DNA from 3 places in the Streptomyces sp. MMBL 11-1 genome. Region 3 is predicted to be linked to each of the others. Evidence: riboswitches for the same ligand, from Rfam matches in the RefSeq annotation. Region 3 holds a riboswitch; each other region holds the start of a gene.
What was found. A riboswitch is a leader RNA that binds a small molecule or an ion and turns the genes downstream of it on or off. The one in region 3 is predicted to bind cobalamin.
Positions count from the first base shown of each region.

Region 1: linked by a shared signal. The riboswitch ahead of PSQ21_RS11475 (ABC transporter substrate-binding protein) and the one ahead of metE (5-methyltetrahydropteroyltriglutamate--homocysteine S-methyltransferase) in region 3 are both predicted to bind cobalamin.
Region 2: linked by a shared signal. The riboswitch ahead of PSQ21_RS05920 (cobalamin biosynthesis protein) and the one ahead of metE (5-methyltetrahydropteroyltriglutamate--homocysteine S-methyltransferase) in region 3 are both predicted to bind cobalamin.

Region 1 is NZ_CP117709.1:2,675,071-2,678,317, forward strand. Features, by position in the region: gene PSQ21_RS11470 (FecCD family ABC transporter permease) at 1-917, opposite strand, end outside; gene PSQ21_RS11475 (ABC transporter substrate-binding protein) at 914-1,915, opposite strand; cobalamin riboswitch at 1,954-2,144, opposite strand; gene PSQ21_RS11480 (Mov34/MPN/PAD-1 family protein) at 2,164-2,586, opposite strand; gene PSQ21_RS11485 (amino acid permease) at 2,719-3,247, opposite strand, start outside.
Region 2 is NZ_CP117709.1:1,386,995-1,390,241, reverse strand. Features, by position in the region: gene PSQ21_RS05925 (cobyric acid synthase) at 1-719, opposite strand, end outside; gene PSQ21_RS05920 (cobalamin biosynthesis protein) at 760-1,725, opposite strand; cobalamin riboswitch at 1,857-1,988, opposite strand; gene PSQ21_RS05915 (hypothetical protein) at 2,140-2,373, opposite strand; gene PSQ21_RS05910 (inorganic phosphate transporter) at 2,386-3,247, opposite strand, start outside.
Region 3 is NZ_CP117709.1:7,004,020-7,007,266, reverse strand. Features, by position in the region: gene metE (5-methyltetrahydropteroyltriglutamate--homocysteine S-methyltransferase) at 1-1,506, opposite strand, end outside; cobalamin riboswitch at 1,672-1,886, opposite strand; gene PSQ21_RS30920 (hypothetical protein) at 2,215-2,412, shown strand; gene cobF (precorrin-6A synthase (deacetylating)) at 2,502-3,247, opposite strand, start outside.

The DNA of each region.
Region 1 (3,247 bases), 4.3 Mb from region 3:
GCGAGGACCAGGAACACCGCTCCGCCGAGGGCGACGACCGGGAGCAGTGCCCGGTGCGCGGCGCCGACGGCCATCCGGGCCATGTGCGGGACCATCAGCCCGACGAAGCCGATCGCCCCGCTGTACGCGACGAGCGCCCCGGTCATGAGGGAGGCGAGGACGAAGACGGCGGCCCGGAAGCGGGCGGTGTCGAGGCCGAGGACGGTCGCGCCCTCCTCCCCCACCAGGAGCAGGTCGAGCGGCCGGGCCAGGGTGAGGAGTACGGCGGTGCCGACGGCCAGGGTGACCGCGGGGAGCGCGAGCATGTCCCAGCGGGCCGCGCCGAGGCCGCCGAGGGTCCAGTAGAGAACTTCCTGGAGGTGGTCGGCGCGGGCGGAGGTGACCAGGATCAGGCTGGTCAGGGCGGAGAGGACGTAGGAGACGGCGACCCCGGCGAGGACGAGCCGGTTGGTGGCGAGGCCGCCTCCGCCGCGCGCCAGGGTGTAGACGAGGAGCAGTGAGAGCAGCGCACCGGCGAAGGCCGCGGCGGGGATGGTGACGGTGGTGGCGAGGGTCGCGCCGATGCCGAGGACGATCACCAGGACGGCGCCGGTGGAGGCCCCGGAGGAGACGCCGAGGAGGAACGGGTCGGCGAGCTGGTTGCGTACGAGGGCCTGGAGGACGGTGCCGATGACGGCGAGTCCGGCGCCGACGACGATGCCGAGCAGCACCCGGGGAAGGCGGACGTCCAGGACGATCGTGCGGAACGGGCTCGCGTCCGCCCGCCCGGTCAGGATGGAGAGGACCTGGCCGGGCGGGATGCGGACGGAGCCGAGGGCGAGTGCGGCGATGACGGCGGCGGCGAGGAGCACGGCGAGGGCGCCGAGCACCAGGGTGTAGCGGAGCGGCCGTCGCGGTGCGGCGGTGCGGCAGCTCACGGGGTGGTGGCCCCCGGGTGGAGCTGGGCGGCGAGCTTGTCGACGGCGGCGGGGACGCGGACGCCGAGGACCGCGTCGGAGAGCGGCATGACCGCGAAGCGCTTGTTCCTGATGGCCGGGATGTCGGCGAGGGCCGGGTCGGTGAGGAGGCGCTTCTTCTTCTGTTCGACGGTGGTGGCCCCGTAGTCGTAGATCACGATCGCCTCGGGCCTGCGGGCGACGACGTTCTCCCAGGAGGCGTCGCCGAAGGGCTTGTCGAGGTCGGCGAAGACGTTGGTGCCGCCGGCCCGCTCGATCAGTTCGTTGCCGATGCCTTCGCCGCCGGCGGTGAACGCGGTCTTGTCGCCGCTGTCGTAGACGAAGACGGAGACGGGCTTCAGGCCGGCGAGCTTCTCGGCGGTGGCGGCGTTGTCGGCCTCGGCCCGCTTGATCCAGGCCTCGGCGCGGTCGCTGACGCCGAAGGTGCGGCCGACCTCGCGGATCTCCTCGTAGAGGGTGTCCATGGGCTGGTCGCCCTTGGTGCAGCTCTCGGCGTTGAGGCGGGTCTCGATGCCGGACTTCTTCAGCGCCTCGCGCCCGCGCCCGTCGCCTGCCGCGAACGCGCTGGCGTAGCCGCCGTAGACGAAGTCGGGGTTGGCGGCGAGGACCTGCTCGTAGGAGGGGTACTCCTTCGCGATGACCGGGACGGACGCGTAGTCCTTCGCGTACTTCGGCAGGACCTGGTCGTCGAGGTAGGCGGTGCCGACGAGGGACTTCGCCAGGCCCAGTTCCAGCATGATCTCGGTGACGTGCTGGTTCATGGTGACGACGCGTCGCGGCGGGGCCGTGTACGTGGTGGTGACGCCGCAGTTCTTGACGGTGTACGGGAAGCCGTCGCTCCTGGCCGCGGCCTTGTCCCCGGTGGTGGCGGTGTCGCCGCCGTCCGGGGTGGAGCAGGCGGTGAGGGCGAGCGGGAGCAGCACGGCGGCGGCTATGAGCGCGGGGGTGCGCCGGGGCATGGCGTGGCCTCTCCGGGGGATTTCCGCGTCCCCTGGTCGATGCGAGAAGGCGGCGGGCCAGTTCCTGACTTCCGGGCCGCCCTCCGGTGCGTCGTCGTCCGCTGGGGAGTCGTCCGCGTGGGAGGGGGCCCGGTCACAGTGGCGGGACCGTGCCGGATTCGCACCGGCTTCCTGGTTCCTGCTGCCTTGTTGGGTCTGGGGGCAGTGTGCCAGACCCGTGCGGGGCCCTGTGGGGGCACCCGGGTGGGTCAGTACGCCTCGACGACCCGTACGTCCTCCTCGGTGATCTCGCCGTCCACGATGCGGTACGAGCGGAACTGGAAGGGTCCGGCGTCGTCGGTGTCGGCGGTGGAGACCAGGACGTAGTGGGCTCCTGGTTCGTTGGCGTAGGTGACGTCGGTGCGGGAGGGGTAGGCCTCGGTCGCCGTGTGCGAGTGGTAGACGATCACGGGCTCCTCGTCGCGGTCGTCCATCTCGCGGTAGAGCTTGAGGAGGTCGGCCGAGTCGAACTCGTAGAACGTGGGCGAGCGGGCGGCGTTGAGCATCGGGATGAAGCGCTCGGGGCGGTCCGTCCCGGCCGGGCCCGCGACCACTCCGCACGCCTCGTCGGGGTGGTCGGCGCGGGAGTGGGCGACGATCTGGTCGTGGAGCGCCTGGGTGATGGTCAGCATGGCGCCAGGATAAGCAGCGGGCCCCCGGCGTACCGATGGGTGGTACGCGGGGGCCCGCATGCTGGACGCCGTCGGCCGTTGGGGCGGCCGGGGGCGGTCCGGGAGGAGGGCGGTGTGGGGCCTGCCCTCGGGTCAGGGGTTGCCGGCGGTGGCCTTCTCCTCGGGGGTGCGTGACCGGAGCGCCCGGTGGGAGACGAAGAGGATGAGCGCCCACAGCGGTGCGCAGTAGAGCGAGATCCTGGTGTCCCCGTCGATCGCCATCATCACGATGACCAGGCCGATGAACAGGAGCGCGAACCAGCTCGTGTACGGGGCTCCGGGGGCCTTGAACGAGGACGGCGGGAGCAGACCGGCGTCGGCCGCGCGGCGGTAGCGGATCTGGCTGATCAGAATCATGATCCAGGCCCACATGCCGGAGATGGTCGCGAAGGAGACGACGTAGGTGAACGCCTTGCCCGGCCACTGGTAGTTGATCCACACGCCGACGAGCATCAGGGCGGCGGAGAACGTGGTGCCCGCCAGCGGCAGGCCGTTCTTCGTCAGCCGGGCGAAGGCGCGGGGGCCCTGGCCGTTGAGGGCGAGGTCGCGGAGCATGCGGCCGGTGGAGTACATGCCGGAGTTGCAGGAGGAGAGCGCGGCGGTGAGGACGACGAAGTTGACG
Region 2 (3,247 bases), 5.6 Mb from region 3:
CGCAGGCCGTCCTCCTCGTCGATGCCGAGCCCGTGGGCGAACGGCAGCACCCCGTACGTCCGCCGCCCGGTCAGCCCGTACAGCATGTCCAGGCCCGGCTCCAGCAGGGAGACGTCGCCCCGGAACTTGTTCACCAGGTAGCCCGCGACCAGCGCCTGGTCCTCGGGGCCCAGCAACGCCGTTGTTCCGAAGAACGACGCGAAGACCCCGCCCCGGTCGATGTCCCCGACCACCAGCACGGGGAAGCGGGCGGCCCGCGCGATCCCCATGTTCACGATGTCGGTGCGCCGGAGATTGATCTCGGCGGGGGAGCCCGCCCCCTCGCAGATCACCGCGTCGTACGTCGACCGCAGCTCCTCCAGGCAGTCCGTCACCGTGCCGAGCAGCGCCTCCTGACGGCCCCCGTGGTACCCCCGGGCGCTCATCTCGCCGACCGGCTTCCCCATCAGGACCACCTGGCTGGAGCGGTCGCTGCCGGGCTTCAGCAGCACCGGGTTCATCAGGGCCGTCGGCTCCACCCGGGCGGCCTGCGCCTGCATCGCCTGGGCCCGCCCGATCTCCGCGCCCTGTCGGGTCACGAAGGAGTTCAGGGACATGTTCTGGGCCTTGAAGGGCGCGACCTTCACGCCCCGGCGCTTAAGCCAGCGGCAGATGCCCGCCGTGACGACGCTCTTGCCCGCGTCCGATGTGGTGCCCGCGACCAGCAGTCCGCCGCTCATGCCCGCTCCCGTTCCCGTACCGCGTTCCGTCCCGGACCGTTCATGACCGTCCCCACTTCCGCCCCGTGACCGTCCGGCCCGCGACCAGCCGCCCCGCCACGCACACACCGAGGGCCAGCGTGCTCACCCGGCGCGACAGCCGTACCGCACGTTCGATGTCCGCTCCCCGCACGGCCCGCCCGGACTCCCCGTTCAGCACCGGCCGGTGCTCGACGCGCCCCGCGTACGCCAGCGTCCCGCCCAGCCGTACGCCGAGCGCACCCGCGAACGCTGCCTCCACCGGCCCCGCGTTCGGGCTCGGGTGACGCCCCGCGTCCGCCCTCCAGGCGCGTACGGCCTCCCGGGGCCGCCCACCGCCCGCCACGGCCAGCGCGGCCGTCAGACGGGCGCCGGGCCACCCCGCGAGGTCGTCCAGGCGGGCCGAGGCCCAGCCGTAACGGCGGTAGCGGGGGGACTTGTGGCCGACCATCGCGTCGAGCGTGTTCACGGCCCGGAAGCCGACGAGCCCCGGGACCCCGCCGATCGCCCCCCACACCAGCGCGCCGACAACGGCGTCCGAGGTGTTCTCGGCGACCGACTCGACGACCGCGCGGGCGATCCCGGGGCCGTCGAGGGAGTGCGGATCGCGACCGCACAGGTGCGGCAGCCGCTCCCGCGCGGCCTCCAGGTCCCCGGCGGCCAGGGCGCCGCCGATGGCGCGCGCCTCCCGGCCGAGCGACGTCCCCCCGACGACGGACCAGGCGGTGGCGGCGGTCAGCGCGACGGCGAGCGCGGGGCGGTCCCGGGTGGCGCGGGCGGCCAGCGCGGCGGCCCCGACGGCGCCGCCGGCGCACACGAGGGTGTGCAGGGCGCCCCGGCCCCGGTCGTCACGCCACAGCAGGGATTCGGCCCGCGCGGCTGCGCGGCCGAATCCGGCGACGGGATGGCCCCGACGGGGGTCGCCGAGCAGAGCGTCGGCGATCAGCCCGGCCGTGGCGCCGTACGCGAAGACGCGGTCGGCACGCACGGCTCAGCCCGTCGCGGGGAGAGGCGTTCCGGAAGGGGGATGAGGGGGGACAGGAAGCGGCACACGGCGGCCGGGCATGGCGTATGTCCTCACTCAGGGTCCGCGCCCTGGTTCGACGTGACCGGCGACGAGAGTCTCCTGGCTTCCGGATCCGCAGTTCCCCCGGCCTTCCAGCCCGTGTTCCGTGGGCCGTGACGTCCGGTGTGGGGGAGTGCTCCCCGGTGACAGTGGCGGGACCGCGCCGGATTCGCACCGGCTTCCTCTGCTGTCGCCGTAAATGGCTCCGGCAGTCCACCACGCCCCGCGAACAACCGTCAACTCGCTGTTGACCTGCGAGGCTCCACTGTGCGCAGACGCACATCGGGCCGGACACACGAGGGTGTGTCCGGCCCGAGGGAGAAGCGGGGTGCGGGGTCAGGCGACGATCAGGTAGATCCCGTACGCGACCGCCGCCACGCACGCCGCGAAGCAGACGTACGCCGCGGTGCGCGCCAGCGCGACCGACCCGCCGCCGGCGGCGCCGCTTCCGGCCGTGGCGGACTGCTTGGAGAGGGCGACGATGCCCAGGGTGAAGAGGCCGACCAGCGCGACGGTGACCACGAGGCTGACACCGAACACGGAGGCGAGGGCTGCCCAGTCGATTTTCATGCGGATCTGTCCTTACACCTTGGCCGGCGGCCGGGCCGGGTCGTCGGGCGACGAGGCCGGGGCCGGGATGGTGGTTGCGAGGTCGGCGGCCGGGGCGCCGGCGGGCGGCGGCTGGACCGCGGCGATGGCGGTGGTGACGACGCCCTGGGGCTCGCCCTCCCCGTCCGGGTCGTTGACGTTGGTGTGGTCCACCGGCTGGCGGCGCGAGGCCAGCCAGATGGCGAAGGAGCCGCCCACGAGCACGACCGCGGTGACGGTGATGCCCCAGGGGCCCTGCTTGGTCAGGAACTCGGCGCCCGCGCCGATCAGACCGGCCGCCGGGAGCGTCAGACCCCAGGCGACGAACATCCGGGTGGCGGTGGACCAGCGGACCACGCCCCCCTTGCGGCCGAGACCCGCGCCCATCACGGCGCCGGAGCAGGACTGGGTGGTGGAGAGCGAGAAGCCGAGGTGCGAGGAGGCCAGGATGACCGTCGCCGCGCTGGTCTGGGCGGCGAAGCCCTGCGGCGGCTGGAGGTCGGTCAGCCCCTTGCCCATCGTGCGGATGATGCGCCAGCCGCCGAGGTAGGTGCCGAGCGCGATGGCCACACCGGCGGAGACGATGACCCACAGCGGCGGGTTGGAGCCGGGGGCGAGGACGCCACTGGTGACCAGCGCCAGCGTGATGATGCCCATCGTCTTCTGGGCGTCGTTGGTGCCGTGGGCGAGCGAGACGAGACCGGCGGAGGCGATCTGTCCGGCCCGGTAGCCCTTGGCGGTCGACTTGAGCTGACCCTCGTCGGTGACGTTCCGGTTGATCCGGTACGTCAGCCGCGTGGCCAGCATCGCGGCGATACCGGCGACCAGCGGGGCGGCGATCGCCGGGAGCAGCACC
Region 3 (3,247 bases):
GCGTTCGGGCTCGCCGTGCACCAGGACGTCCAGTCCGGCCTTCTCCTGGAAGAAGATGACCTCGCGGATCTCGTTCTTGACGCGCTCCTCGTATCCGGCCTCGTCGATCCGCCCCGCCCGCAGGTCGGCGCGTGCGGTGCGCACCTCGGTGGTCTGCGGGAAGGAGCCGATGGTGGTCGTCGGCAGCAGCGGCAGTCCGAGGTGGGCGCGTTGGACGGCGGCGCGTTCCGGGTACGGCTGGGAGCGGCGGCCGTCCGCGTCGGTGACGGCCGCCGCACGGGCGCGGACGGCCGGGTCGCGGGTGAGCGCCGCGTCGGTGCGGGAGGCCAGGTCGGCGCGGTTGGCGGCGAGTTCGGCCGCGATGGTGTCCGTGCCGCCGCCCAGACCACGGGCCAGGACGACGATTTCCTGGGTCTTCTGCTGGGCGAAGGCGAGCCAGCGGGCGATGCCCGGATCGATGCTCTGCTCGGCGTCGGCGTCCAGCGGGACGTGCAGGAGGGAGCAGGAGGCGGAGACGTCGACCCGGTCGGCGAGGCCGAGGAGAGTGCCGAGGGTGGCGAGCGACTTCTCGTAGTCGTTGATCCAGATGTTGCGGCCGTTCACGACACCGGCGACCAGCCGTTTGCCGGGCAGCCCGCCGGCCGCCGCGAGGTCGTCGAGGTTCCCCGCGCCGGACTCGGTGAAGTCCAGGGCCAGCCCGTCGACGGGGGCCTTGGCCAGGACCGCCAGCGCTTCGCCGAGCCGCCCGAAGTAGGAGGCGACCAGCAGTCGGGGCCGGTCGGCGTGTCCGCCGAGCTCGCGGTAGGCGCGGGCGGCGGCGTTCAACTCGGCAGGGGTGCGGTCCTGGACGAGCGCGGGTTCGTCGAGCTGCACCCACGTGGCGCCCGCCGCGCGCAGGTCGGCGAGGACCTCCGCGTACACGGGGAGCAGCCGGTCCAGGAGGGTCAGCGGCTCGAAGTCCACCGCCACGCCGGGAGCCGCCTTGGCGAGCAGGAGATAGGTGATGGGTCCGACCAGCACCGGTCGGGGCGTGAGACCGAGGGCCAGCGCCTCCTGGAACTCCGCGACCTGCTTGGCGGAGTCGGCGGAGAACACCGTGTCCGGGCCCAACTCAGGTACCAGATAGTGGTAGTTCGTGTCGAACCACTTCGTCATCTCCAGCGGGGCGACGTCCTGTGTGCCCCGGGCCATGGCGAAGTAGCCGTCGAGGGCGTCGGCGTCGACGGCCTCGCGGTGCCGCTCGGGGACTGCGCCGACCATGACGCTGGTGTCCAGGACATGGTCGTAGTACGAGAAGTCACCGGTCGGCACCTCGTGGACTCCGGCCTCGGCGAGCTGCCGCCAGGTTCCCCGGCGCAGCTCGGCGGCGGTCTCCCGGAGGGCGTCGGCGTCGACGCGGCCCTTCCAGTAACCCTCGATGGCCTTCTTCAGTTCGCGGTTCCGGCCCTGGCGGGGGTAGCCGTACACGGTGGTCTGTGCTGCCGCGGCTGCGGGCTTCGCTGTCACGTGACTCTCCTTCGCGAGCGTGTCTGCGGGACAGATCCCGGGACGGGACGCGAACGCGAGGGGATGACACGTCGGGCGGAGACCGGAACACGTAGAACCGTGTCCGTCCGCCCGCTGGTCACGCCGACCCGCCCACGAGGTCACCGAGATCTCCGCACGCGAACGGTCGCGTGCGGGCAACGGGCAGGTCTTCGGACTCGCGGGCACGTCTGCCGGGGCAGACACCTAATGACCGTCGCTTCCCAGACCCGGCCGGGCCCAGTGCGTATGACGGCGGTCGTTCCCACTCACCGCTGCGGGGCAGTCCCGGATTCCCACCGGGTTCCCTCTTACGACACCCTGCCTGGCGGACAGGGCGAACCAGCTGCGCCGGTCAGCCTAGACGGACGCCCGGCCCGTGCGCACTGTTGTTCACACTTCGGATGGTGCCACGGGGCGACGGGGCGGCGAGCGCTCCCGTCCCCGGGTCGGACTCCGTCGCGGCGGGGCACCGCGGCCTGCCACGCCCGTTTTCCGCTCGTTCGGCCGTTCGTCGGCCGCGTGCTGACCGCTGGTCAGGTCAGGCGCGTCCACTGGGCGTGACAGTGACACAGATGTAACCGAATGGCGTAGGGACTGCGGAACCACCGAGCGTCACAAGCCGTTCTTCTTCCCACTACACGGCCGCCGACCCACGGCGAGGCCGACCGAGGAAACGGAAAACGCCAGATGAAGAAGACAGTCGGGTGGGCCCAGGACGGCGACGACTGGACGATCACCGTGAACGGCACGCTGTATCGCGCGATCGAACGGCCGGCGGACGGCCGGGTGCACGACTACCTGGTGCGGGGCGACGACCTCACCGCCGAATGCCCGAGCCTGGGGCACGGGCTCGGCGTGATCAGGGCGCACGAGACCCGGCGCTGAGCACTCCCGGGACCGCTGTCGGGTCCGACGACGAGGTGCGGAGACCCTCGCCGCCCGCGCCTCGACGTGGGCCCGTCCGCCATCGGCCGTCAGTCGCCGCCCGTGCCGGGCGGTCGGCGCAGCAGATAGGTGTCCATGATCCAGCCGTGCCGTTCGCGGGCCTCCGCGCGCAGCCGCCTGATCCGGCCGGCGACCTCGTCGAGCGGGCCGGAGACCAGGATCTCGTCGGGGGTGCCGATGTACGCGCCCCAGTGGATCCACAGGCCCCTGCCCGTCAGGTGGGTGAAGCTCTCGTGGCCGTCGAGCATCACGACGATGTCGCCGTCGTCCTCGGGAAAGCCCTGGGCGAGACGCCTGCCGGGGGTGATGTGGATGGGGCGGCCGACCCGGTTCAGGGTGACGCCGTGGCGTGCGGCGAGGGCGGAGACGCTGCTGATGCCGGGGATCACCTCATGGCCGAATTCCACCGTGCCCCGGCCCCGGATGTCGTCGAGGATCGCGAGGGTGCTGTCGTACAGGGACGGGTCGCCCCACACCAGGAAGGCTCCGCACTGTCCCGGCGCGAGTTCCTCGATGATCAGGCGTTCGCAGATGTGGGCGCGGCGGTGACGCCAGTCGCGCACCGCCGAGGTGTAGCGCCCGCCGTCCTGCTGGGTGCGGTCCCGCCACGGGTCCTCGGCCTCGACGACGCGGTAGGGGCCGGTGAGGTGTTCGTCGAGGATGTCCCGCCGCAGCCGGGTGAGGGACTCCTTCTCCTTGCCTTTGCCGACCACGAAGAAGACGTCGGCCCGGCGCATGGCCTTCACCGCGGCGAGGGTCAGGTGGTCGGGGTCGC